DNA from 3 places in the Gordonia sp. JH63 genome. Region 1 is predicted to be linked to each of the others. Evidence: riboswitches for the same ligand, from Rfam matches in the RefSeq annotation. Region 1 holds a riboswitch; each other region holds the start of a gene.
The links. Region 1 has a riboswitch for thiamine pyrophosphate ahead of GR168_RS05120 (TenA family protein). Riboswitches for the same ligand answer to the same signal wherever they lie in the genome.
Positions count from the first base shown of each region.

Region 2: linked by a shared signal. The riboswitch ahead of thiC (phosphomethylpyrimidine synthase ThiC) and the one ahead of GR168_RS05120 (TenA family protein) in region 1 are both predicted to bind thiamine pyrophosphate.
Region 3: linked by a shared signal. The riboswitch ahead of thiO (glycine oxidase ThiO) and the one ahead of GR168_RS05120 (TenA family protein) in region 1 are both predicted to bind thiamine pyrophosphate.

Region 1 is NZ_CP047235.1:1,137,731-1,143,038, reverse strand. Features, by position in the region: gene GR168_RS05145 (fused (3R)-hydroxyacyl-ACP dehydratase subunits HadA/HadB) at 1-848, opposite strand, end outside; gene rpmG (50S ribosomal protein L33) at 943-1,110, opposite strand; tRNA gene GR168_RS05135 (tRNA-Met) at 1,204-1,277, opposite strand; tRNA gene GR168_RS05130 (tRNA-Thr) at 1,299-1,371, opposite strand; tRNA gene GR168_RS05125 (tRNA-Tyr) at 1,489-1,569, opposite strand; TPP riboswitch at 1,725-1,819, shown strand; gene GR168_RS05120 (TenA family protein) at 1,807-2,517, shown strand; gene GR168_RS05115 (ABC transporter substrate-binding protein) at 2,514-3,551, shown strand; gene GR168_RS05110 (ABC transporter permease) at 3,526-4,320, shown strand; gene GR168_RS05105 (ABC transporter ATP-binding protein) at 4,313-5,140, shown strand; gene GR168_RS05100 (YajQ family cyclic di-GMP-binding protein) at 5,192-5,308, shown strand, end outside.
Region 2 is NZ_CP047235.1:657,361-662,668, forward strand. Features, by position in the region: gene GR168_RS02975 (LLM class flavin-dependent oxidoreductase) at 1-599, opposite strand, end outside; gene GR168_RS02980 (SHOCT domain-containing protein) at 794-1,183, shown strand; gene thiD (bifunctional hydroxymethylpyrimidine kinase/phosphomethylpyrimidine kinase) at 1,272-2,192, opposite strand; gene thiC (phosphomethylpyrimidine synthase ThiC) at 2,192-3,880, opposite strand; TPP riboswitch at 3,888-3,977, opposite strand; gene GR168_RS02995 (GNAT family N-acetyltransferase) at 4,197-4,544, shown strand; gene GR168_RS03000 (AMP-binding protein) at 4,710-5,308, opposite strand, start outside.
Region 3 is NZ_CP047235.1:4,651,677-4,656,984, forward strand. Features, by position in the region: gene GR168_RS20630 (thiazole synthase) at 1-233, opposite strand, end outside; gene thiS (sulfur carrier protein ThiS) at 289-501, opposite strand; gene thiO (glycine oxidase ThiO) at 498-1,562, opposite strand; TPP riboswitch at 1,558-1,669, opposite strand; gene thiE (thiamine phosphate synthase) at 1,717-2,427, shown strand; gene GR168_RS20650 (hypothetical protein) at 2,744-3,127, shown strand; gene GR168_RS20655 (NUDIX hydrolase) at 3,132-3,614, opposite strand; gene GR168_RS20660 (hypothetical protein) at 3,964-5,308, shown strand, end outside.

The DNA.
Region 1 (5,308 bases):
CCGTGCGCGACGACGTCGTCCATGCCGGCCGCGTTCACGACGTGGTCGGAGAAGTGGATCGGGTTGGGGTCGCCGGCCACGCCCGCATAGTTCGCGAGATTGCCGCGCGTCAACAGGTAGCGCTTGGGCGTGAGTTCCTGACCCACCGTGAGCGTGTCGAAGTCGACGGCACCGAAGGCGCCCGGCGACTGCGTCGGGTCGGGGAGGTCGTAGCGACCCGCCTTCGGCTCGACGGTGTGCCCGGATTCGCCGATGGCGTCGACCTTGATCATCACGTGGTCGAGGGAGGCCTCGAGTTCCGGGTCGACATCCATGCCGGGACGCGCGGCCAGGGAGGTCCACGTGGTCATGACCGGCTCGTCGTGCTGGTTCCAGATGACGTTCTTGGTGACCATCAGGTCGATCATCTCGGGACTGCTCACGTGCCGGAACGACTCGAGCGAGACGTCGCAGATCAGGCGGTCCCCGACCTTCATCGGCTGGTGGTAGACCAGCCGCTGGTCGGTCTGCATGATCTGCCACATGTCGTAGCCGGTGACGACGTCTTCGAAGAGCTTGCGCTGGGCGATGATCCCGAGCACCGACACGTAGGTGGGCGCGGCGATCAGGCGGTCGTGGCCGAAGGCCCGGGCGCCCTCCTCGCTCCAGTGGGTCGGGTGCGCATCCTGCACCGCCATCGCGTGCTTACGGATCTCCTCGCGGCCGATCTCGTAATAGTCGTCGACCGTGTAGTGGAAGCCGACGAGGCTCTGCGTGTGGGCGGCGATCTCGTCGGGGGTCGGCTTCGCACCACCGCTCGACGCCTCGTCCGGACGATCCTGGATCTCGGCTCCGCTTACCTGTGACATTGAGCTCTACTCCTTCGGCCGACACAGCAAGACGGGCTGCCTCATCGAGAGGCAGCCCGTTGCTGGTGGTACTTCGAAACGGCCGACGACGGCGTCAGCGCGATTCCTTGTGCCCCTGATGCTTGCCGCAGTTCGGGCAGAACTTCTTGATCTCGAGGCGATCGGGATCGTTGCGGCGGTTCTTCTTCGTGATGTAGTTACGGTGCTTGCACACCTCGCAGGCCAAGGTGATCTTGGGGCGAACATCTGTTGAGGAGGCCACTTGATTGCCTTCTTTCGGGTGGTACGTGGTCGGGTTCGGAAGTTCCCTCAGGGCTTGCGACCCTTGCGCTCGGTTCCGGTCGGACCCGATGTGTAGCGGTGGAGGGACTCGATCCCTCGACCTCACGATTATGAGTCGTGCGCTCTAACCAGCTGAGCTACACCGCCCCGCGGACTTCTCGTCCAGCGAGCCCCCTGACGGAATCGAACCGTCGACCTTTTCCTTACCATGGAAACGCTCTGCCGACTGAGCTAAGGGGGCGTGCCCCGGGCGGTTGTGCCCGAGAGCCCTAACGAGGTTACACACTCGCGTCTGCGCTAGACAAATCGCTGGTCGGAGACCGTCTGTAGAGCAGTTTCGCGAGATTGGACCACGCTGTGGCAGGTATAGGATTCGAACCTATGTAGCTTGCGCGACGGATTTACAATCCGCTCCCTTTGGCCGCTCGGGCAACCTGCCGTGCCGCTCTTCCGGCCACCGTGACGGCCGTACGAACAACGCCGTGAAGAATACAACGAACACCGCATCAACGCGCAAACCGGCTGGTCAACAGGCCGGGACATGGTCGTGGCACAGGCGTCCCACTGCGACCCCCACTCCTGCTACTGTGGCTGCGTTCTGACACGGGGTGCTCCGCGACGCGGGGCTGAGATGAGACCCGAGAACCTGTCCAGGTAATGCTGACGAAGGGATGTCATGTCTGTGCATGCGCACGTGCCGGTCTCCGGCCGATTCTCCGACCACCTCTGGGAGGAGACGAAGGGGTTGCGGACGGCGATCGACGACCTCGAGTTCCTGCGGCGGCTCGGCGACGGGACGCTGCCACTCGAGGTGTTCCGCACCTACATGGAGCAGGACTCGCTGTACCTGGCCGGGTACGCGAAGGCCCTCGCCATCCTGGCGTCGAAGTCCCCCGACCCGCAGACCGCGGGGTTCTGGGCGAACTCGTCGGCCACCGCGGCCACCGTCGAGTCGGCGCTGCACGGCGACCTGCTCAACGGCGGCCAGCTGCCTCCGCGTGAGGGCGAACCCGAGCCGTCGCCGGCGTGCCTGGGGTACGTGTCCTACCTGACCGCCGTCGCCGCGACCGAATCGTATGCGGTCGGCGCCGCCGCGGCCCTGCCCTGCTTCTGGATCTACGCGGAAGTCGGCCGGGCCCTGGCCGCGAGTGCGGCCCAGGTACTCGCCGCCGACCCAAACCACCCCTACGCGCAGTGGGTGACCACCTACGACGCCCCGGAGTTCCAGGAATCCGCTTCGCGGGCAAGGGAACTCGTGGACGAGGCCGCGGCGCACGCCGGCGAGCGGGAGCGGGCCGCGATGGCCACGGCGTTCACCGTCGCCACCCGGTTCGAGCTTCTGTTCTGGGACACCGCGCTGAACCCGCAACCGTGGCCCGCCGCATGAGCGCCCGCATGAGCGCCCGCGCGCGCCGCCTCCTCACCGCGCTCGCCGCCGCGGTCGTCGCGTCGTCGGCGATCACCGCGTGCGGTTCGGGCGCCGGTTCGGACGGCACCATCCGATTCGCGCTCGACTGGTCCCCGAACACCAACCACACGGGATTGTTCGTGGCGCAGCAGCGCGGCTGGTTCGAGGAGGCCGGACTCGACGTCGAGATCCTGCCGTACAACAACACCGCCGTGGACACCATCGTGGACGCGGGCAACGCCGAGTTCGGGATCAGCACCCACAACTCGTCGACCTTCTCGCGGGCATCGGGCGCGCACACCATCTCCGTGTTCGCGCCGCTGCAGAAGTGGGCCACCGGCATCGGTGTCCGCGCCGACCGCCGCGACATCACGAGCCCGAAGGACCTCGACGGGAAGACATACGCCGGTTTCGGCGACCCGGGCGAGGAGAAGACCCTCGAGCAGGTGATCCGAAACGACGGCGGCACCGGCGAGTTCACCTCGGTGACCCTCGGGACCTCGGCATACGAGGCGGTCTACTCCGGTCAGGCCGACTTCACCGTCTCCTATCTCGCGTGGGAGGGCATCGAGGCCGAGCATCGCGGAACCCCGATGAGGTACTTCCACTACACCGACTTCGGTTTCCCGGAGGCATACGCGATCGTCGTCGACGCCAACGAGGACTGGCTGGCGGACAACCCGGACCGCGCGGCGGCCTTCGTGACGGCGCTGCAGCGCGGTTACCAGGCAGCGGCCGACGACCCGGACGCGGCGGCCCGCGACCTCCTCGCCGCCAACCCCGGTGCGTTCAACGACGAGCAGTTGGTGTTCGAGAGCCAGCGCATGCTCGCCGGTCAGTACATGAAGGACGCCGAAGGCCGGGTCGGGCGACAGACGCTCGAACAGTGGGCCGGGAACTCCGGGTTCCTGTACCGCAGCGGTCTGCTGACCGGCCCGGACGGGGCGCCGCTCACGACCGAGCCGGACTGGTCGACGTACTTCACCAATGACTACCTCGACACCCCTCGGTAGCACCGGCCTGCGTCGCATCGCGCCCGCGCTCGTCGCGGTGGTCGTCCTGGTGGCGGTCTGGCAGGTCTACGTCGACGTCAGCGGAATCCGGCCGCAGGTGCTGCCGTCGCCGTCGCGCGTCGTCGCGCAGGGTTGGTCGCACCGCGCAGAGATCGGGGTGCACGCCGCGGCGACGCTGCAGGTGACCCTGATCGGGTTCACGGTCTCGTTGGTCCTGGCCTGGCTGCTGGCCATCGTCGTCGACTTCTCGCCGGCGCTGCGACGGGCGTTCGTGCCGTTGTTCGTCGCCTCCCAGACCCTGCCGATCATCGCGATCGCACCGCTGATGATCATCTGGTTCGGCTTCGGCCTACTCCCGAAGGTGCTGGTCATCGCCCTGGTCACGTTCTTTCCGGTGGCGATCGGCCTGATCGAGGGATTCGCCGCCACCGACCGCGAGGCCGGCGCGCTGATGCGCAGCATGGGGGCCACCCGCCGCCAGGTCTTCCGGTACGTGCGGCTCCCGTCCGCGCTACCGAGGTTCTTCACCGCGCTGCGGATCGGCATCACCTATGCGGTGGTGGGCGCCGTGTTCGCCGAGTACGTCGGCGCCACCCAGGGGCTCGGCATCTACATGAGCCTGCAGAAGAACTCGTTCCGCACGGACCTGGTGCTCGCGGCAGTGCTGGTGACCGCGCTCCTGAGCGTCACGCTGTACCTGCTCACCTTCGCCGTCGAGCGGATCGTCGCGCCCTGGGCCCGCGCCGAGGACCGGAACCACCATGACTGACCACCGGCTGGTCCCGGACCACCGACTTGTCGTCGACCGGCTCACCAAGTCCTATCCCCGACCCGGACGCGGACAACCTCGCCGGGAGGTCCTCGACGGGGTGTCGTTCACCGCCGAGCCCGGCGAGTTCGTCTCCGTCATCGGGCCCAGCGGATGTGGCAAGAGCACCGTCTTCGGCCTGCTGGCCGGACTCGACGTCCCCGATTCCGGCAGCGCGTCCGTCGGCTCCGAACCCGCCATCGCCGGACACTGCGCGTACATGCCGCAGAAGGACCTGCTGTTCCCATGGCGCACCGTGCTGGACAACACCATCCTCGGCCTCCAGGTGCAGGGCGTGCCGACGAAGGAGGCCCGACGCCGGGCCGCGGACCTGTTCCCCGCCTTCGGACTCGCCGGATTCGAAGACGCCCGCCCGTTCCAGCTGTCCGGCGGGATGCGGCAGCGCGCCGCACTGCTGCGCACCGTCGTCCAGAATCGCGACCTCGTGCTGCTCGATGAACCGTTCGGCGCCCTCGACTCACTCACCCGAACCGAGATGCAGACGTGGTTGCAGTCGGTGTGGCAGCGCTACCGGTGGACCGTGCTGATGATCACCCACGACGTCCGCGAGGCCGTCCACCTCTCCGACCGCGTGATCGTGCTGTCCGCCCGCCCGGCCACCGTGGTCCACGAGGTGCGTGTCGACCTCCCGCGCCCGCGCGATCCGGCGGGGCTCACCGCTCCCGAGTTCGTCGCCCTCGAGCGAGAATTGCTCGAGGTGCTCCACGACGAGTCACGTCGTGCCCTCGCCGAGCAGGCACAGCGTCGGACGCCCCGGTAGACTCCCGCGGCCGCCCACTGTCGCTGATCGCCATGACATACCCTGTCGGACATGGCTGATTCATCCTTCGACGTGGTGAGCAAGGTCGACCGGCAAGAGGTCGACAACGCCCTGAACCAGGCTGCCAAGGAGTTGTCGCAGCGGTACGACTTCCGCGGCACCAACACC
Region 2 (5,308 bases), 480 kb from region 1:
GACGCGGCACGTACCACCGACTCCGGGCTGCCGCCGACCGCGATCCACGTCGGCAGGGGAGGGTTCTCGAGTTCGGGGTAGACCGTCTGGGACTGCAGCGGACTGCGCGTGGAACCCGACCAGGAGACCGGTCGGCCGGTGCGCAGTTCGGCGAACAGGGCCAGCTTGTCGCTGAACAGTTCCTCGTAATCGGAGAGGTCGAAACCGAACAGCGGAAACGACTCGGTGAACGACCCGCGCCCGAGGATCACCTCGGCGCGACCCGACGACAACGCATCGACTGTCGAGAACCGCTGGAACACGCGGATCGGATCATCGGAACTCAGGACGGTGACGGCCGAACCGAGACGCATCCGGGTGGTGCGCGCCGCGATGGCGCCGAGTACGACCTCGGGTGCCGACACCGCGTAGTCGTCCCGGTGATGCTCACCGACACCGAGGAAGTCGACGCCGACCGTGTCGGCGAGGATGGCCTGCTCGAGCAGATCGCGCAGGGTCTGCGACCCCGAGCGCAATGTGCCGTCGGGTTCGGCGGTGATGTCCCCGAACGTGTCGAGACCGAGCTCGACCTTCTCGATACCTACCGGGTGAGATTCCATGTCGCCCTTCGCGAAGTTGTGATCGTGAGGGGCGAAATCGGAGGAATTGCGCCCGCAATGGTCTTTTCACACGATTTCACGAACATCTTTCCAGTTCGTCACGGTGTCGAGGTCGGTGCTGTGTAATGCTTCATAACGGTTCATGTGCTCGGCTCTGAACTCGCCGATTTCTTCTAGACAAGGGAGACACTCCGATGTGGGATTCATTCTGGGACTTCATCTGGTACACGATCGTCATCTTCGCGTTCGTGGCCTACCTGATCGTCCTGTGGCACATCATCAGCGACCTGTTCCGGGACAAGGCCGCGTCGGGCTGGCAGAAGGCGGCCTGGATTGTCTTCTTGATCTTCCTCCCGTACCTCACCGCCATCGTGTACCTGCTCGCCAAGGGCAAGGGGATGGCCGAGCGTCAGCGTGAGGCCTACAGCGAGGCCAAGCAGGCGTCCGACGAGTACATCCGGTCCGTCGCAGGCACCTCGCCGACCCAGCAGATCGCCGACGCGAAGAACCTGCTCGACTCGGGCGCGATCACACCCCAGGAGTTCGAGCACTTGAAGAGCAAGGCCCTCAGCGGAACCGCCTGACGGTCCCTCGACACAGACAACGCTCCCCGATGGCGCCGGTCGCCGTCGGGGAGCGTTGTCTATTCTCCGGTTCGGGACCGGCGTCGCGTCAGTCCGCCGACCCGGCGCCCACACGCCACAGCGGATTGACCGGACCGTGGCCGGCGCCCAGTGGATACGCAGCGGCCAGGCAGCGGGTCACCCAGTCCTTGCCGAAGCCGACCGCCGCGGGAACGTCGTGCCCGTGGGCCAGCGCGCATGCGATCGCGGCGGCGAGGGTGTCGCCGGCGCCGTGGTCATGCGGGGTGTCGATGCGTTCGTGGCTGAGCTCGATGAACTGGTCGCCGTCGTAGAGCAGATCGGGGGAGTGGTCCGAGCTTCGCAGGTGCCCGCCTTTCACCAGCGCCCAGCGCGGCCCGAGATCGAGCAGCGCCCTGGCCGCGTCGCGTTGCGACGCGGTATCGGTGACCTCGATCCCGGTGATCAGGCGAACCTCGTCCAGGTTCGGGGTCACCACCGTCGCGAGGGGAAACAGGCTGTGCCGCAGGGTGTCGAGTGCCGAGTCGGCGAGCAGCTGGTTGCCGTGCATCGACGCGCACACCGGATCGACCACCAGCGGAACGGATGTGTCCCGGCCGATACCGCTCGTGCGGCACTGCTCGACGATGGCCTCGATGATGGGCGCCGACGCGAGCATCCCGGTCTTCGCCGCGGCCACACCGATGTCACCGGACACGGAGTCGATCTGCGCCGCCACGGTCTGCGGTGAGATCTCCTCGAACCCGCTCACGCCCACCGAGTTCTGGACCGTCACCGCGGTCACCGCGACACACCCGTGCACCCCGAGCAGGGCGAAGGTGCGCATGTCTGCCTGTATTCCCGCGCCCCCGCCGGAGTCCGAACCAGCGATGGTCAGGACCCGTACCGGGGCCGTTCCGGGCGGTGACAGCGGGAGTCCCGTGTAGGCCTGTTCGTCGACCGTGCGCTGATTCGCGTCGACTGTGCGTCGTCGCGCGTCGTCTGTGCGCATCAGGCGCCGCCGGTCGTCTGGAGCGGGAGGTACACGCGGTTACCGGCCTCGGCGAACTCGGCCGACTTCGCGGCCATGCCCTCGGCGATAGTCCGGTCGATGTCGTCCGCGGTGACGAGACCGTGCTCCTCGGCGTAGGCGCGGACGTCCGCCGAGATCCGCATCGAGCAGAACTTGGGTCCGCACATCGAGCAGAAGTGGGCGGTCTTCGCGGGCTCGGCGGGTAGCGTCTCGTCGTGGTATGCGCGCGCGGTGTCGGGGTCGAGGGCGAGATTGAACTGGTCGGTCCAGCGGAACTCGAAGCGCGCCTTGCTCAGTGCGTCGTCGCGTTCCTGTGCCCGCGGGTGGCCTTTGGCCAGGTCGGCCGAGTGCGCCGCGATCTTGTACGTGATCACGCCGACCTTGACGTCGTCGCGGTCCGGAAGTCCTAGATGCTCTTTCGGAGTCACGTAGCACAGCATCGCGGTGCCGGCCTGAGCGATCATCGCCGCGCCGATGGCCGAGGTGATGTGGTCGTAGGCCGGCGCGATGTCGGTGGCGAGCGGACCCAGGGTGTAGAAGGGGGCCTCCTCGCACAGCTCCTCCTCCAGGCGCACGTTCTCGGCGATCTTGTGCATCGGGACGTGCCCGGGGCCTTCGATCATGACCTGCACACCATGCGATTTGGCGATCGCGGTCAGCTCGCCGAGAGTGCGGAGTTCGGCGAACTGGGCCTCGTCGTTCGCGTCGGCGATCGATCCGGGGCGCAAGCCGTCGCCGAGGGAGAACGTGATGTCGTAGCGGCGGAAGATCTCGCACAACTCGTCGAAGTGCGTGTACAGGAACGACTCCCGGTGGTGCGCGAGACACCAGGCCGCCATGATCGAACCGCCGCGCGAGACGATGCCCGTCACCCGCTTCGCGGTCAGCGGAACGTAGCGCAGCAGGACACCGGCATGGACGGTCATATAATCGACGCCCTGCTCCGCCTGCTCGATGACTGTGTCGCGATACAGTTCCCAGGTCAGCGAGGCGGGATCGCCGTTGACCTTCTCCAGCGCCTGGTAGATCGGAACCGTCCCCACGGGGACCGGCGAGTTACGCATGATCCACTCGCGGGTGGTGTGGATGTCGGCGCCGGTCGAGAGATCCATGATCGTGTCGGCGCCCCAGCGGGTGGCCCACACCATCTTCTCGACCTCGTCGGAGATCGAGCTGCGCACCGCCGAATTACCGATGTTCGCATTGACTTTCACCGCGAAGTTCTTGCCTATGATCATCGGTTCGGACTCGGGGTGGCGGTGGTTGGCCGGGATGACCGCGCGGCCGATGGCGACCTCCGACCGGACCCGTTCGGCGTCGACGCCCTCCCGGGCGGCGATGAACCGCATCTCGTCGGTGATGATGCCGGCACGCGCCCAGGCCAGCTGGGTGCTCGCGCCGTCGATCGGGTCGGGCCGATGCCAGCTGTCGCGGGTGGGGGTGAGGCCCTTCTCGACGTCGATGTGCGCCGCCGTATCGGTGTAGGGGCCGGAGGTGTCGTAGACGTCGAGGTGTTCGCCGTTGGTGAGCTGGATTCGACGCTGCGGCACACGCAGGTCGTCGACGGCGAGGTAGTGCTTGGCGCTGCCCTCGATCGGGCCGAGGGTCAGGAACCCGGAATCGGCGGGTGCGCTGCTGTTGCGGGTGGTGGATACACGTGTGCCCATGGCTGGTCTCCCTACGCCGGCATTACCCGGACAGGTTCGAGCGGTCGGCGACCGCCCGTCGCCATCTCAGCCCTCGGTCATCGTGAGAGCCCCCGCGGTGTGTAGTTGTCGTGCGTCCGCCACCCTACATCGCATCGTCCGGTCGGGTCGTGCGGGTGGGGAAGACCGTATCGATTTGCGACGATCACACGATCGGGGTCGGCAGTTACGGTTCCGTAAGGTACCGTGTGACCCGGATCACAGGGGTGGCGCTGTCGCGTGTGGCAGGTACGCGCCGGTGATCCGATGTCCGCGATCACGAGGTGAGGAGGGTCGGGTGCTACGCAAGCATCGTCAGCGACCACCACAGTCGGCAAAGTCCATCCTGCAACAGATCTCGCAGGTGGTACACAATCCCGACCGCGACCGATTCGAACTCTGGGTCGCCGGCGACCTGGTCGGCGTGCTCGGTTATTCGACCGAGTCGGCGGACGGTCAGACCACCATCACCGTGCTGCACACCGTGCTCTACGACGAATACAGCGGACACGGACTCGCCACGCGACTCACCCGTAGCGCCGTGCAATACACCCGCGAACAGGGTGCCCGCCTCCGGCCGGTGTGCACGTTCACCAAGCGCTACCTCGACAGCCATCCCGGGATCGTGCCGCTCGCGCCGGTGTGATCCGAAGGTAAGCCTCGGCGGCTCCAGAACATTCCTCGCCGGACCCTTCGAGGCTCGTCGCTATCGCTCCTCGCACCTCAGGGAGCAGGGGTTATGCGCTTCTTTCGGATTAGAGGGAGCGGTGGTCGCGCTCGCGCCGGTGTGAGGAACGGGCTCCGACTCGGCTCAGCCCGCCGACGGCTCCGACAGCAATGTCTCGCGGAGCACCTTTTTGTCGATCTTGCCTACTGCGGTGACCGGCAGTGTCTGCACGACGCGGACCACGTCGGGCAGTTTGAAGGACGCGAGACCGCGTTCGGCGAGGAACGTACGGATCGTCGCCAGCTCGAGCGGTCGGGCCGGGGGGTGTTCGTGCGAGAGCACGACTGCCGCACAGATCTTCTCACCGAGCGCATCGTCGGGCAGCCCGACCACCGCGACCTGCCGGACCGAATCGTGGGCGAGGAGGTTCTCCTCGACGTCGTCGGCGGCGACGTTCTCCCCGGCGCGCACGATGGTGTCCTTGATGCGGCCGGTCACGGCCAGGTGCCCCGACGGCAGCCGGGTGACCTTGTCCCCGGACCGGTAAAACCCGTCCGGTGTGAAGGACTTCTCGTTGTGGGCAGCGGCGCGGTAGTAACCGCGGATCGTGTACGGGCCGCGTACCAGCAATTCACCTTCTGTGCCGTCGGGGACGTCGGCGCCGTCCTCGTCGACCACCCGCACCTCGTCGAGCTCCGACATCGGCGCCCCCTGCACCTGCTGGACCAGGTCGCGTGGGTCGT
Region 3 (5,308 bases), 1.7 Mb from region 1:
TGACAGCCCGCGGTGTTGGGCAGGACGGCGATGTCGAGCCGGCGCAGCAGATCGAAGACGCCGGTGCCCGAGGCCGCGTCGACGCGCCGAACCGCGACGGTGGTCAGCTCGGTCCCCGACGCGACCAGCGCGCGTTCCAGGGTCGCGAGACTCGACGCGCCGCCGGTACCGGTGATGAGTCGCGACGAGAAGTCGCGACCGGCGATGCGCAGATGGTCCGCATCCGGGATCATCTCGTCGCCGGACCTCTGCTCGGTCCGCGAGGCGTCGGGCTTCAGATCGGCGAGGTCAGCCACCCTGCACCGCCGTGACGATCTCGACGACGGCGCCTTCGGTCATCGTGTGCCGGTCCCAGCGGCCGCGCGGGACGACCGCACCGTCCACCGCGACCGCGATCCCCCGGTCCGGCAACCCCAGACCGGTGACGACGTCGCGCACCGACGTGTCGGCGCCGACGTCGACGCTCTTGCCGTTGACGGTGATGCTGGCGGTGATACTCATTCCTCTGCTCCTTCCAGAATCGACAACACGCGGGCGGCGGTGCCCGGGGCGAGGACGATCCCGTTGCGCCCGTGCCCGGTCGCCACGACCGTTCGTGTGTCCACACGGGTGACGATCGGCAATCCGTCCGCGGTGCACGGCCGCAGACCCGCCCCTGCTTCGGTCAGTTCGTAGGTCCGCAGCCCGGGGAAGACCTCGATCGCGTCGGCGAGCAGATCCGCGACCCCGCCGGCCTGCGGCGCGCGGTCGGCAATCCCCTCGGCCTCGTACTGGGTGGCGCCGACGACGACTCCGTCCTCGCGCGGCACCAGGTACACGGCCCGCCCGTGGAGGCGTGCCCGGACGACGTGGCCGGGCGGCGGCACCGACCAGCGCGTACGGCGAAGGCGGAGGATCTCCCCCTTCGCCGCATGCAGGTCCACACCCGGCCAGAGGGCCGCGGTGCCGAGTCCGGCGGCGAGCAGGATCTGGGTGTCGGAACCGAGGTCGTCGAGGTCGCCCAGGGATTCGACGCGCGCGGACACCAACTCGGCACCCGCCGACGTCGCGGCGGCGCGCAACGCCTCGAGCAACCGCCGGTTGTCGACAGACCACTCGCCGACCGCGCGGTAGCCACCGACCAGTCGAGAACTCAGCGACGGTTCCAGGGTCCGGATGTCGCGGCCGGTCACCGACTGCAGCGCGGCATCGGTGGCGGGCTGCCCGGCCCAGACGAAATCGGCGAGATGCCGCAGGTACTCGATGTCGGTCGCCGAGGCCGCGACGAACAGCGAGTCGGTGGCGGTGACGACGCCCGGGTCGTCGAGCCGCTTCACGAGCGCCGGCCACAGCCGGACCGATTCGACCGAGAGGGCCAGGGACGCGTCCTCGCCGGGATGACCCTCGCCGAGTGAACCGAGCATGCCGCCGGCGACCCAGGACGCGCGCTCGTCGGTGCCGGCGTCGAGGACGCGAACCCGCCATCCGGCGTCGGCCGCGGTGAGCGCACAGGTCAGCCCGATGACACCGCCCCCGACGATCGTCAGGGCGCGGTGGGCAGGGCGCTGCGGTGGGGAATCCACGCTGGGAATCACCTTCCTTCGCCGGAATGACCCGGATCAGGTTCGACGGTCAGCGGAATCTGTCCGCACTCTCAGCCCGGCCGATCCGGACTCCCGTGTGTTCGTGCGATCCACCCTACGCCGGGGCGTCGGGGGTCCGGTTAGCCTGGTCGGCGTGACGACCCCGAACCGCACCAGCTCCGCGTCGACGGACCCCGGCTCCGCGACGGACCGTCGCCGGCGGCTCTCCACGGCCCGCCTGTACCTGTGCACCGACGCCCGGCGCGAACGCGGTGACCTGCTCGACTTCGTCGACGCGGCGCTCGCGGGCGGCGTCGACATCGTGCAGCTGCGCGACAAGAACTCGCCGGGCGAGCGCGAATTCGGGACCCTGGAGGCGGGCGAGGAACTCGAGATCCTCGCGGGCATGCGGACGGTCGCCGACGCGCACGGTGCCCTGCTGGCGGTCAACGACCGCGCCGACATCGCGGCGCTTTCCGGGGCCGATGTCCTGCACGTCGGACAGGGCGACCTGTCGCCGTCGGCGGCCCGCCGGATCGTCGGACCGGACGTCGTCATCGGCGCCTCGACCCACGACCCCGAGCAGGCTGCCGCCGCGATCGCCGACGACGACGTCGACTACTTCTGCGTCGGTCCGTGCTGGACCACCCCCACCAAACCGGGCCGCGCCGCCGCCGGCCTCGACCTCGTGTCCTCAACGGCCGCAACACAATCAGCCAAGCCGTGGTTCGCCATCGGCGGAATCGACGCCGGCCGCGTCGGGGAGGTCACCGCGCTCGGGGCGCGGCGCATCGTCGTCGTGCGGGCCATCACCGCGGCCGCCGACCCGGCCGCCGCAGCCACCGACCTCGCCGGCATGCTCTAGCGGTTCCCCTGGCGGAAACACGTTTGCCCGGTCGGTGTCGCGGGTCTATGGTGGACCGATCATGTTGTGCATCACGAGCGTTCTCGTAACCCGCCGCAGCGGGGTCTGAATCTGACCGACCCCCCGCTGCGGGTCGGTTGCGCTCTCCAGTCGGTCATCCGTTCTTCGACCGAAATCGGTTTTCGAGATGCACCCTCTTCATCTACCTCGTCGATCCTGTTCGTGCACCGAGCGCGACGACCGGCACGACGGCGACCACTTCGCCGCACGTTTCGGCCGCCCGCTTCCCCCCGGGATGCACGAGGAGGCCGCCGGGATGACCTGGCAGGAATTCACCGACGAGTACTCCCGTGGCGGCACGATCCGGCTGGGCTCCTTCTCCGCCGTCCCGTGCTCGGGCGACCTGGTCGAGTGCCGCGCGACGCTCGCGATCGCCGACCGCATCATGTCTCGCAGCGCCGTCGCCGCCGGCCCCGTCGGTGCGATGACCTCGATCCTCTACGACGTCGGCGCCCCGGTTCAGATCGTCCGGCTGCACCAGCGGGTCGTCGACGGCATGGTCACGACGTTCCTGCTGTGCGAGCACGACGGCCGGCAGGCCTGGGCCGTCGGTGAGGGCGCGAGCAGCGACGAGGCGAACGTCCACGCGCTGGTCGCCGGGGCGAACCGACTGCTGGAGTCCGACCGCGCCGGGGTGTGAGGGCTCAGCTCTGGGGATCCAACATCGCGATCCGCTCGCGGAGAACGGGCCACGCGAGTCCGAACGCGGGATGCAGCGGGAGTTGATCGACGCGCTTCTCGTCGACCCATCGCAGTTCCGTGGATTCGAAGTTGGCGACCGTGCGGACCGGCGAGTCCGTCTCGGCGATGACCGTCGTGTAGGTCCATCCGCCGGGCGCCTCGAGGGTGACGACCGCTGCGACGACGCGCAGATCGTCGGCGGTGATCCCGGCTTCTTCCTCGGCCTCGCGGATCGCGGTGTCGATGGCACCCTCGTGCGAGTCGCGGGCCCCGCCGGGCAGCGCCCACGTGCCGCCCTGATGCGACCACGCGGCGCGGTGTTGGAGAAGCACCCCGGTCGATCCGTCCGGCAGCGGTGCCCGCAGCAGCAGACCTGCCGCACCGTGGATACCCCAATATCGAGAACCATCGGGATCGATCACCCAGCCGTCGCCGTCGCCGCGCACCACGCCTCCTCGCAACCCGGTCGCCCCGACCGGGTGCCTCCACCGTAAGTGAGATGCGCAACACCTGCCAGGGAGACCGCGAAGCCCTCTCATCGCGGCTCGGAACCACGAGGTGCCGTCGGCGAGCACCCGGCACGCGCGAACCGCCGAGGTCGGCGGCGCGGCGCCGGTCGACTCGGGAGGAACCCGGCACGATGACATAGGGTGAAACACGCACGACCCGGTGAACGATGACCCAGATGACACAACCCCTGACGTTGATCGCCCGGTCACGCGAATCCGGAACGGGGAACCGGTGACCGTAGGACCGCACCGGAGACGATCCAGCGTTCGAGAAGGGATCAGGTAGGTGACCGGCGACGCGTCCTCCGTGCGGACGGCGCTGACGCGTGGCGGTCGCACGATCCGTCCGGCACAGGCCTCACCCCCGATTCGCCAGGTGCTCGCCGACCGACGCGAACTCGTCGCCACCGCCCGGGAACGCGCCCAGTCCCCGTTCCAGACCCTGCGCCACTTCGCGGTCACGACCCCCGGCAAGCTGATCATCATCTGCGGAATCCTGGCGCTCGGCTGTCTGAGCACCGGCCTGTACGCCTCGACGGTCCTGGAAGACCGCACCCAGACCCTGCAGCGCCTCATCGATCGGACCGAACCGCTCGCCGAGGCCGCGCAGGTTCTCTACAGCTCGCTGTCGATCGCCGATGCGTCGGCGAACGCGGCGTTCATCTCCGGCGGACTGGAGACCCCCGATCTGCGGCAGCGCTACTCCGACGCGCTGGCGACGGCGTCGTCGTCGCTGATCCTGGCCACCGGCACCTCCAGCGAACCCGGTTCCGGCATGGTGTCGGACCGGGCCGAGCAGGCGGTCAGCGCCGATCTCGAGACCCTGTCCACCTCGATCCCGGTCTACAGCGGACTCATCGAGACGGCGCGGACGAACAACCGGCTCGGCAACCCGGTGGGGTCGGCGTATCTCGGCCAGGCGTCGTCGATGATGCAGGACCAGATCCTTCCGGCCGCCCAGCGCCTCTACGAACGGCGATCGATGGCCATCGCCGACCCCCAGCAAACCCTCACCCGTCCACCCTGGACCGTGTACGCGCCGCTGCTATTCCTGCTCGCCGCGCTTGTCCTGACGTCGCGCTACCTGGCGCGGCGGACCCGGCGGCGGTTCAACATCGGCATCGTGGCGGCCATCTTCGCCCTCAGCGTCGGGACCCTGTGGTTGCTCGCCTCCGGTCTGATGTCGGTGGCCGCCACCAGCGACGCCCGCACCGAGGGCGCCGACCCGCTCCGCGACCTGACCGCCGCCCGGATCCTCACCCAGCAGGCGCGGTCGGCCGAGACGCTCTCGCTCATCCGCCGCGGTGATCAGGGCGGTCTCGAGCGCAGCTTCTCCGCGGCGACCAGCGAGATCGGCAACATCGTCGACGACGTCCGCGAGGGCACCGAAGACGGCGACAGCGCGGTCACCGGCGAACAACTGGACACGGTCACGGCGGCGCTGACCGAGTGGCGCCGCACCGACGCCGCGGTCCGCCGCTACATCCAGACCGGCAACTTCGGTCTCGCGCGCCTGCACACCGTCGGCGACGGACCGGACAGTTCGGCGCGCGCCTACACCGCGGTCGACACCGCGCTGGTCGATGCGATCACGACTGCGCGGAACTCCTTCCGGGACGACATCAACACCG